Regions from separate parts of the Curtobacterium sp. AC272 genome, predicted to be linked through region 2. Evidence: riboswitches for the same ligand, from Rfam matches in the RefSeq annotation. Region 2 holds a riboswitch; the other holds the start of a gene.

Region 1 (5,301 bases), 3.5 Mb from region 2:
CGATGGTGGTGCCGGCGTCGGCGAGCGCTCCGAGGTGCCGGACGACGGCATCCCACGTGGACCGGTCCTGCCCGGAGGTCGGTTCGTCGAGCACGACGACCGGCGGCCGGGCGGCGACGACCGCGGCGATGGCGAGCCGCCGCTGCTCGCCGCCGGACAGCGTGAACGGGTTGGCGTCGGCGAGGTGGCCGAGGCCGAACTCGCCGAGGAGCACGTCCGCCCGGCCAGCGACGTCCGGAACGCCGATCGCGCGGGGCCGGCCTCGACCTCCTCGCGGACGGAGCCGGCGACGAACTGGTGCTCGGGGTCCTGGAAGACGGTGCCGATGCGGGCGGCGAGTTCGCGGCTCGACCACGTGTGCGGCGCCGGCGGGACGCCAGCGGCGAGGTCCGTCGTGGCGGCGAGCTCCCCGCGACCGGAGGCAGGAGCCCCGCGAGCGTGAGGCCGAGCGTCGACTTGCCGATGCCGTTCGGCCCCGTGATAGCCAGGACCTGTCCGGCTCGGAGTTCGAGGTCGATCCCGCTGCCCACCCGCTGTCGCTTGCCCCGGGCGGTCCCGAGATCCCGCGCCTCGAGCAGCGCGCCCGCCCCAGTGCCCGCCCCCTCGCCGAGCGGGCGAAATGCCGCGGTCCCCCCGGCAGCCGACGCGGGCATTTCGCCCGTTCGCGCAGCCGCACGGATCTCGTCGCCCGCCACCTCTCCGGCCGTTTCGCCGAGCGGGCGAAATGCCGCGGTCCCCCGGCAGCCGACCCGGGCATTTCGCCCGTTCGCGCAGCCGCACGGATCCGCCCGCGGGCCGCGCCACGCTCGGGCTCGGCGCCAGGCACCCACACCCCGGCCGCGGTGAGCGCTGCGCCGTGGTGCGCGAGCACCTCGGCAGGCGCGCCGTCCGCGACGACCCCGCCGCCGGGTTCGAGCAGCACGAGTCGGTCGACCAGGTCGAGCCAGGTGCCGATCCGGTGCTCCACCACGAGCAGGGTCGCCCCCGACTCGTCGAGCAGTGCGCGGACGGCGTCGTGCACCTGGGCCACGCCGGCCGGGTCGAGGTTCGCGCAGGGTTCGTCGAGCACGAGGGCTCCCGGACGCATCGCGAGCACCCCGGCGAGTGCGAGTCGTTGCCGCTGGCCGCCGGAGAGCATCGCGGTCGACCGGTCGAGCGGCAGGTCGAGCCCGACGACCGCGAGCGCCGACCGCACCCGTGCCCAGGTCTCGTCGCGCGGGACGCCGAGGTTCTCGCACCCGAAGGCCACGTCGTCGCCGATCCGTGACATCACGGTGTGCGCCTCGGGGTCCTGCATGACGAGGCCGACACGCCCGCGGACCGCGCGGGGGTCGGCACCGTCGACCAGGACCGAGCCCTGCACGGAAGCAGCGGTGTCGTCGGTGGGGTCGGGTTCGTCGGGCAGCACGGCGGCCACTGCCCGGAGCAGCGTCGACTTGCCGGAGCCGGACGGCCCGACGATCGCGACCCGCTCCCCCGGCTCGACGGTGAGGTCGACGCCACGGACCGCCCACTCGGCGCGTTCGGGGTAGCGCCACCCCCAGTCGCGGAACGCGATGCGCGCGGCGAGCACGCCGACGACGTCCGGGGACGTCGATGACGGAGCGGACACCGTCACACCAGTTCGCGCGGCCGACGCCGGCTGTGCTCCCGGCCGGCAGCGAACGAGGACAGCACACCGGTGCGTGCGAGCGCGCGGACGACCAGCCACGAGCCGGCGCCCGCGATGACGGCACCGGACACGATCGCGCACACGACGTAGACGACCTTGAACGCGGCGTCGAGACCCGGGTACCACAGCACGGTGTCGTTGATGCCGAGCGCGAGACCGGCTGCCGCGCCCGCCAGGACGACGACCGGCAGCCGGTACACGCGGTACAGGAAGAGTGCGAGGACGATCTCGGCACCGAGTCCCTGGACCAGTCCGGCCTCGAGGGTCAGCCACCCCCACTGCGTGCCGAACAGCGCCTCGACGGACGCGGCGACCATCTCGCCGTAGAGCGCGGCCCCGGGCTTGCGGACGACGATCGCGACGAGCGGCCCGGCGAGCAACCACACTCCGCCGAACAGGGCCTTCGTCCCCGGGAGGACGAGGTCCATGACGGCGCTGATAGGTTCGTAGCCGAACTCCCACAGCCGGAAGACGACGCCGAGCGCCACCGCGAGCACGCTCGCGACGACGATGTCGACGACCCGCCAGCGCAGCGATCGCCGCGGGGCGGTGTGGACGGTTGATGACGTGCCAGAAGACATGGTGCTGGACTCCTCCCTGCGCCGGCATGATCCGGATCAGGTTCGACGGTCGGAGCGCCACTCGCTCCCTCTCAGCCCGGCGGTCCCGGACTCCCGTGTGTGTCCCAGCAGTCTAGACGTGGTCGCGACCGCGTGACGGGTCGCGACCACACATCGGACGGGAGGCCCGTGGCGGGTCCGCCACGGGCCTCCCGTCCGATGTGTCGCTACTTCTTCAGGACGCGCACCAGTTTGCGGAGCACGGTGCCGGTCACCCAGACGAGCGGGATGCTCACCGCGACGAGCGAGATGAGGTTCGGCTCGAACTCGAGGTCCTTGCCGGGGCGACGGATGTACGCGCCGACCGGGATCGACGCGCCGCCGCCACCGCCGCCGCCGTTCTCGTCGTCCCCGCCGCCCCCGAAGCCGAACCAGCCGAGGGACACCGGGATGAGGGTCTGGTCGCCGACCTCGACGGGGTCTCCGTAGTTCGTGGAGACGCCGATCGGGCGTACCTTGTCTGCGATCTGCGTGACGATGTTGGCCATGCGCGCGACGCTACTCGCCCGTTCCTCCACAGGCCGGGCCACGCGCGCACGGGTACACAGCTGGTGCTTGTCTGCGGACGCGGACGGGTGTCACCGATATGTTGGCGCGACCATCACCTGGAGGACCGTTTGCACACCTGGCCCGGCAACCCGTACCCGCTCGGGGCGACCTACGACGGAAGCGGCACGAACTTCGCGCTCTTCAGTGAGGTCGCCGAGCGCGTCGAACTCTGTCTGTTCGACACCGACGGCAACGAAGAGTGCATCCCCCTCGTCGAGGTCGACGCCTACGTCTGGCACGCCTACCTGCCGAACGTCGGCCCCGGCCAGGAGTACGGCTTCCGTGTCCACGGCCCGTACGACCCCGACAGCGGTGCACGCTGCAATCCGTCGAAGCTCCTGCTCGACCCCTACGCCAAGGCGACGAGCGGCGAGATCGACTGGGACCAGTCGCTCTTCGCCTACACGTTCGGCGACCCGGACTCGACGAACGACGACGACTCCGCGGCGCACATGATGAAGGGCGTCGTGATCAACCCGTTCTTCGACTGGCAGGGCGACCGCGCACCGCGCACGCCCTACGGCGAGACGGTCATCTACGAAGCGCACGTCAAGGGCCTCACCGAGACCCACCCCGACGTGCCCGAAGAGCAGCGCGGCACCTACGCCGGCGTCTCGCACCCCGCGGTCATCGAGCACCTGAAGCGACTCGGCATCACGACGCTCGAGCTCATGCCGGTGCACCAGTTCGTGAACGACTCGACCCTGCAGGACAAGGGGCTGTCGAACTACTGGGGCTACAACACCATCGGCTTCTTCGCGCCGCACTCCTCGTACTCGTCCTCGGGCGACCAGGGGCAGCAGGTGCAGGAGTTCAAGACGATGGTGCGGGAGCTCCACCGCGCCGGCATCGAGGTCGTGCTCGACGTCGTCTACAACCACACCGCCGAGGGCAACCACCTCGGGCCGACGCTGTCGTTCCGCGGCATCGACAACGCGGCGTACTACCGCCTGGTGGACGACGACAAGAAGTTCTACATGGACTACACGGGCACCGGGAACTCGCTCAACGTCGGGCACCCGCACTCGCTGCAGCTCATCCTCGACTCCCTGCGCTACTGGGTGACCGAGATGCACGTCGACGGCTTCCGCTTCGACCTCGCCTCGGCGCTCGCCCGCGAGTTCTACGAGGTGGACCGGCTGTCCGCGTTCTTCGAGCTCGTGCAGCAGGACCCGATCGTGTCGCAGGTCAAGCTCATCGCCGAGCCGTGGGACGTCGGCCCCGGCGGCTACCAGGTCGGCAACTTCCCGCCCCAGTGGTCCGAGTGGAACGGCAAGTACCGCGACACCGTGCGTGACTTCTGGCGCGGCGAGTCGTCGACCCTCGGTGAGTTCGCCTCGCGCATCTCCGGCTCGGCCGACCTGTACGAGCACGACGGCCGGACGCCCAAGGCGAGCATCAACTTCATCACCGCCCACGACGGCTTCACGCTGTACGACCTCGTCGCCTACAACGAGAAGCACAACGACGCCAACGGTGAGGACAACAACGACGGCGAGAGCCACAACCGGTCCTGGAACTCCGGCGCCGAGGGCCCGACGGACGACGAGTCCGTGAACGCCCTGCGGCTCCAGCGACGCCGGAACTTCCTGGCGACGCTGCTCCTCAGCCAGGGCGTGCCGATGATCGCCCACGGTGACGAGCTCGGCCGTTCGCAGTCCGGCAACAACAACGTCTACGCACAGGACTCCGAGCTCAGCTGGATCGACTGGGACACCGCGGACGACGACCTCGTCCAGTTCACGGCCGACGTCGTCAAGCTGCGCCACGACCACCCGACGTTCCGCCGCACCCGGTACTTCAACGGGCGCCCGGTGCGCCGTGGTCAGGACGAGCCGCTGCCCGACGTGGTCTGGCTCACGCCCGAGGGCGACGCCATGTCGCCGGAGGACTGGGACTCCGGTTTCGGCAAGAGCGTCGGCATGTACCTGAACGGCGACGGCATCCGCGGGCGTGACTCCCGCGGCGAGCGCGTCACCGACGTGGCGTTCATCACGTACTTCAACGCCCACGACGACGTCGTGACCTTCACGCTGCCGCCCGAGGAGTACGCACCCGGCTGGACGGTCCGCATCGACACCGCCGAGCCCGGTGCCCGCGACGAGATCGTCGAGGCGGGCACACCGCTCGACGTGCCCGCGCGGTCGATGATCGTCCTGCGTGCCGAGCCGAACCACGAGGTCTCGGTCACCCCGGTCGAGGTGCAGCACCACGACGGCGCCCCCGAGCCCCGGTCCCCGCAGGACGCCGTCACCCCGGCCAACCCGGCCGGTTCCACCGCACCGAGCGGCACCGCGCGATGACGACCGGCACGACGGGGGCCGGGCGTCGCGTGCCCGTCTCGACGTACCGGCTGCAGGTGTCGGCGGACTTCGACCTGGCCGCCGCACGCGACCTCGTCGACTACGTGCACGACCTCGGGGCCGACTGGCTGTACCTGTCGCCGGTCCTGCAGTCGGA
Region 2 (5,301 bases):
CGCGACGTCCTCGGTCCAGGGGTACTCCCCCGCGACCCCGGGGACGAACGACACCGTCTCGAGGGTGTCGCCGTGCTCGATCGGTTCCGGTGCCGCGACGAACCCCTGTTCGTGCAGGTGTGCGAGCAGCCGGTGGACGGTCGGTGTCCACGGTCCGGCCGGGCGGTGGACTCGGTCGTCGGCCCTGGTGATCCGCTCCATGGGGAACCTCCTGTGTGTGCGTCTCCGTTGACGTCCGGCCAGCGTATCGACGTGTGCCGCCGTGTGTGACGCGGTGGTGTGAACAACACGTCACGTGACGGCATGCAGCGTTGCATCCAAGGGCGTACGATCGTTCACGTGGAGCAGCACACGACGACCCAGGCCGCATCCGAGCGCGCGTACGACCACGTCAAGCGGGCGATCATCCGCGGCGACCTCCCGGGTGGGACCGCGATCAGCGAGAACGCCCTGTGCCAGGAGATCGGGGTGTCCCGCACCCCCGTGCACGAGGCCTTCCTGCGCCTGGCCGCCGAGGACCTGCTCACCCTGGAGTCCCGGAAGGGTGCGGTGGTGCGCCCGATGTCCCCGAACGAGGCGGCAGACGTGCTCGAGATGCGCGAGGCGATCGAGGCCACGGCGGCGACCCGCGTCGTGACCGACGGCCGCGTGGCGGACGTCACCCCGGGCCTCCAGGCCATGCTGACGGAGCAGGAGCAGGCGGTCGCGACGGGCGACGTCGACCGGTTCATCGAGGTCGACGCGGCGTTCCACGGTGCGGTGATCGGCGCGTCGCGGAACGCGATCGCGGTGCGCTTCGCGCAGACGCTCCGCGATCGACAGAACCGGCTCCGACACCAGCTGATGCGGGTGCAGCCGTCGCAGCTGCAGGCCTCGCTCGACGACCACCGAGCCCTCGCGGCAGCCCTGGCAGCGGGCGACGCGGCCCGCTACGCCGAGGTCCTGCACGCCCACGTCGCCTCGCACCGGGGTGCCCTGTGAGCGCGACGGGGAGCATCCCCACCACCGGCTCGCTGTCCGTCCCCTCGGCGCGCGTCATGCCCTGGGTCGCGGTGTGGGGCGCGGTGTTCGTCTGCTCGTGGGGCGGCAACCAGTTCTCGCCCCTGCTGCTCATGTACGAGGGCCGCGAGCACTACTCGTCGGTCGTCGTCAACGTCTTCCTGGGCGTCTACGTGCTCGGGCTCGCGCCGGCGCTGCTCATCGCCGGGTCGCTGTCCGACCGGCACGGCCGCAAGCCCCTCATGCTCGCCGCCATCGTGTCCGCCGTCGTCGGCAGCGGACTGCTCGCGCTCGGACCGCTCGGCCCCGGGTTCCTGGCGGCCGGGCGGCTGTTCTCCGGCATCACCGTCGGCATCGCGATGGCCGTCGGCAACAGCTGGGTCAAGGAGCTGTCACAGGGACGCTTCGACCCATCCGCCGACGCCGGGTCCGGTGCCCGCCGGGCCTCGCTGGCGTTCACGCTCGGTTCGGCATCCGGCGCACTGGTCGCCGGGCTCATCGCACAGTGGGGCCCGATCCCCGAGGTGCTGCCCTTCTTGGTCCACATCATCGTCGCCCTGCCCTTCGCCGTCGTCGTCTGGCGCACCCCCGAGACCAACCGTTCCGGCGGGGTCCCCGGTCCGTGGTGGCGCCAGCTGCGGGTGCCGAGCGCCGGGCACCGACGGTTCACCCGTGTGGTCCTCGTCACCGCCCCGTGGATCTTCGGCTCGGCGGCGATCGGGTACGGCTACCTGCCGACCCGGCTCACCGGGGCCACCGGTGCGTGGGGCCTGCTGTTCGCCACCGCCGCGACCGTCGTCGCCCTCGGGGTGTCCAGTGCGGTCCAACCGCTCGCGCGGCGCGTGCACTCGCTGACCTCGGCCCGCGGACTCACGACGGCCCTCGCGTGCATGACCGCCGGCATCGCCGTGGTCGTCGTCGCGATCGCGCTGCAGTCCGTCGTGGTCGGACTCGTCGCGAACGTCGTCATCGGCGTCGGGATCGGGCTCGCCCTGGTGTCGTCGCTGCTCGAGGTGCAGCGGATCGCGGGTCCCGCGACCTGGCCGGACTGACCGGGGTGTTCTACGCGGCGGCGTACGCGGGGTTCCTGGCGCCCGCCGTGATCGCGGCGATCGCGAACGTCGTGGCGCTGCCCGTCGTCCTCTGGGTGATCGTCGGGCTCGGTGTCGTGTCGTGGTGCGCGGTGCTCGTGTCGTCGCGGCGGTACCTGCCGACGGCGTAGCGCCGCTAGAACTGGTCGCGCAACCAGGACGGCCCGTGCACCACGGCACCGAGCGCCTCGACGCGTGCACGGAGCTCGCGATCAGCCGTGACGACCACGACGGGACCGTCCCCGGCCTCCACCGCGGCACGAGCGGCGTCCACGATGGCGTCGTCCCCCGAACCCGGCGCTGCGACGACGTCGAGTGCACGGGGCAGTGCACGGGGCAGTGCACGGGGCAGTGCGCCGTCCGACGACCCGGAGGCCGCCCGGGCTTCGCCCTCGAGCACCACGGTCCACCGCGGCCACCACCGGGCGAACGGCAGCGCCAGCACGTCGGCCGTCACCCCGGACGCGGCGAGCGCCGTCACCGACGACAGCAGGCGTGCGGCGGCTCCCGCGCGGTCCTTCCACCAGCCGTCGGGCACGCTGCCGACGACGTTCGCCGCGTCGACGACGACGTGCGGGGTGGTGGTGAGCGACGCTCGGAGCGCCGGCCACGACTTCCCGAACCCGGGGTGGAGCGGCAGGTCGTCGACCTCGTCGACGGGGATCCAGGACAGGGCGAGGCTCTCGCGGTCCGCGATCACCGGTTCGAACGGCCGAGCGGCACGCCCCACCACGGTCGTGTAGGTCCAGAACCCCAGGTCGAGCAGTGCCGTGTGGCGCAGGTCGACGCCGTCGTGGGGCACACCGGCTTCCTCGGCGGACTCGCGGAGCGCGCCGGTGACGGCGTCCTCGCCCTGGTGGCGTGCGCCGCCGGGGATGCCCCACGTGCCGCCGTGGTGGCTCCACTCGACGCGGTGCTGCAGGAGCACGCGTCCGGCGCCGTCGTCGACGAGCAGCCCAGCGGCGCCGAAGAGTCCCCAGGCCTTGGTGCCGTCGGGACCGACCGCCCAGGCGTCGCCGGGGTCGCGGGGGCCTGGTGGCGGTCCGGGAGGCGTGGAGTCTGGCACCCGTCAACCCTGTCACACGGGGCCGGACATGTGACCGGAGACGACGGGCCGTGGCAGGGCACGGCTGCTCGTGTACGGTGTCGATCGAGACACGGGGTGCCGCAACCAGCGGCTGAGATCACACCCGTCGAACCTGCTCGAGCTCGTACTCGCGAAGGGATCGTCCATGGAATCCGCTGCGCCCTCCCCTGCCTGGGCCCACCGAACCGCCGAACTGCTCGAGGCCGTCCGGGCCCGGAGCCCGCTGGTGCAGTGCATCACGAACACCGTGGTGCAGAACGTCACCGCGAACGTGCTGCTCGCCCTCGGGGCCTCGCCCGCGATGGTCGACGTCGCGACCGAGGCGGGACCGTTCGCCCGGGTCGCCGACGCCCTGCTGGTGAACACCGGCACCCCGCACGCCGAACCCCGGGTCGCGGCGCTCGAGGCCGCGCACGCCGCCCGCGACACCGGTACCCCCTGGGTGCTCGACCCCGTCGCGGTCGGCTCGCTGCCGGTGCGCACCGCCCTGGCCCGCGACCTGCTGGCGCTGCACCCGACGGTGCTGCGCGGCAACGCGTCCGAGGTCCTCGCCTTGCTCGGCACGTCGGCCGGTGGCCGCGGTGTCGACAGCACGGTGGGCACCGAGGACGCCCGTGCGGCTGCGGTCGACGCCGTGTCCGGTCAGGCGGCCGGGAGGCTCGTGGCCGCGGTGGCCGTGTCGGGTCCCGTCGACCTGTTGGTCGCGCCGGGCACGGGCGTGGTGCGGGTCGCGAACGGCACCGAGCTGTTGACGCGGATCACCGGGGGCGGGTGCGCCCTCGGTGCGGTCGTCGCCGCGTTCACGTCGGTCGCTCCCGACGACGCCGGTGCGGCCGCCGTCGCGGCGACCGCGGTGCACACGATCGCCGCGGAGCTCGCCGCCCGCGAGGCCGGCGGCCCCGGCACCTTCCAGCCGCTGTTCCTCGACCGGTTGGCGTCGCTCACCCCCGAGGGCGTCGTCCGCGAGGCCCGGATCACGGTCGAGGCCGAGCCCGCGTCCCTGGTGGTGCCGGCGTGAGCGGGCTGCGGGAGGACTTCGGCGTGTACCTGGTCACCGACGGCGCCCTGGCCGACCGGCACGGTGTCGGTGTGCTCGGGGTGGTCCGCGCCGCGGTGCACGCCGGGGTCCGGATCGTGCAGGTGCGCGACAAGGACGCCTCGGCACGGGACCTCCTGGCACTGACCGCTGCCGTGGCCGACGCCGTGGGCGACCGCGCCGCCGTGGTGGTCGACGACCGGGTCGACGTCGCCCTCGCCGCTCGGCACGCGGGACACCGGGTCGCGGGGGTGCACCTCGGCCAGTCGGACGTGCCGGTGACCGCTGCCCGTTCGCTGCTCGGGCCGGACGCACACGTCGGGTTGACCGCGAACACCCCGGAGCACCTGGCCGTCGTCGCCCGGCTGCCCCGCGGCACCGTGGACCTGCTCGGCGTCGGGGTCGTGCACCCCACCACGACGAAGGCCGACCACCCGCCGGCGCTCGGGCACGACGGGTTCGCCCGGCTCGCGGCGGCGACGGACGTGCCGTGCGTGGCGATCGGCGGGGTGACCCTCGACGACGTCGCGCCGCTCCGGGCAGCGGGCGCCGCCGGGGTCGCGATCGTGTCGGGCGTCTGCGCCGCGGCCGATCCCGGGTCCGCAGCGGCCGCGTACGTGGCCGCGTGGGGCCCTGGACCCGGCCACGGGGCGGAGCCGGGGCGGCCCGCGGCGGGCGATCCGTTCCTCCCGTCGGGGGCTTCGTCGCACCACGGGGCGGAGTCGTGAGCGTCCCGCGCGTGCTGGCCATCGCCGGGACCGACCCGACGGGCGGCGCCGGGCTGCAGGCCGACCTCAAGGCGATCGCGACGCACGACGGGTACGGCATGGGCGTGGTCACCGCCCTCGTCGCGCAGAACACGCACGGGGTGCGGTCGGTGCACGTGCCGGACGTCGCGTTCCTGCGGGAGCAGCTCGACGCGGTGTCGGACGACGTCACGATCGACGCCGTGAAGATCGGGATGCTCGGCACAGCACCGGTCGTCCGCGTCGTGACGGACTGGTTGCGGGAGCACCGGCCACCCGTGGTCGTCGTGGACCCGGTGATGGTGGCGACGAGTGGTGACCGGTTGCTCGACGAGGACGCCG

Evidence for each region. Region 2 has a riboswitch for thiamine pyrophosphate ahead of thiM (hydroxyethylthiazole kinase). Riboswitches for the same ligand answer to the same signal wherever they lie in the genome.
Region 1: another riboswitch for thiamine pyrophosphate. It lies ahead of ACZZ0J_RS18405 (ECF transporter S component); the one in region 2 lies ahead of thiM (hydroxyethylthiazole kinase).

What each region holds. Positions count from the first base shown of each region.
Region 1 is NZ_OZ409838.1:3,578,226-3,583,526, reverse strand. It holds partial or broken gene ACZZ0J_RS18420 (CbiQ family ECF transporter T component) at 1-166, opposite strand, end outside; partial or broken gene ACZZ0J_RS18415 (hypothetical protein) at 459-653, opposite strand; partial or broken gene ACZZ0J_RS18410 (ABC transporter ATP-binding protein) at 1,109-1,573, opposite strand; gene ACZZ0J_RS18405 (ECF transporter S component) at 1,615-2,253, opposite strand; TPP riboswitch at 2,249-2,360, opposite strand; gene ACZZ0J_RS18400 (hypothetical protein) at 2,460-2,780, opposite strand; gene glgX (glycogen debranching protein GlgX) at 2,910-5,144, shown strand; partial or broken gene treY (malto-oligosyltrehalose synthase) at 5,141-5,301, shown strand, end outside.
Region 2 is NZ_OZ409838.1:118,333-123,633, reverse strand. It holds gene ACZZ0J_RS00655 (phosphotransferase enzyme family protein) at 1-201, opposite strand, end outside; gene ACZZ0J_RS00650 (GntR family transcriptional regulator) at 340-981, shown strand; gene ACZZ0J_RS00645 (MFS transporter) at 978-2,051, shown strand; gene ACZZ0J_RS00640 (hypothetical protein) at 2,057-2,221, shown strand; gene ACZZ0J_RS00635 (NUDIX domain-containing protein) at 2,227-3,156, opposite strand; TPP riboswitch at 3,239-3,334, shown strand; gene thiM (hydroxyethylthiazole kinase) at 3,323-4,195, shown strand; gene thiE (thiamine phosphate synthase) at 4,192-4,941, shown strand; gene thiD (bifunctional hydroxymethylpyrimidine kinase/phosphomethylpyrimidine kinase) at 4,938-5,301, shown strand, end outside.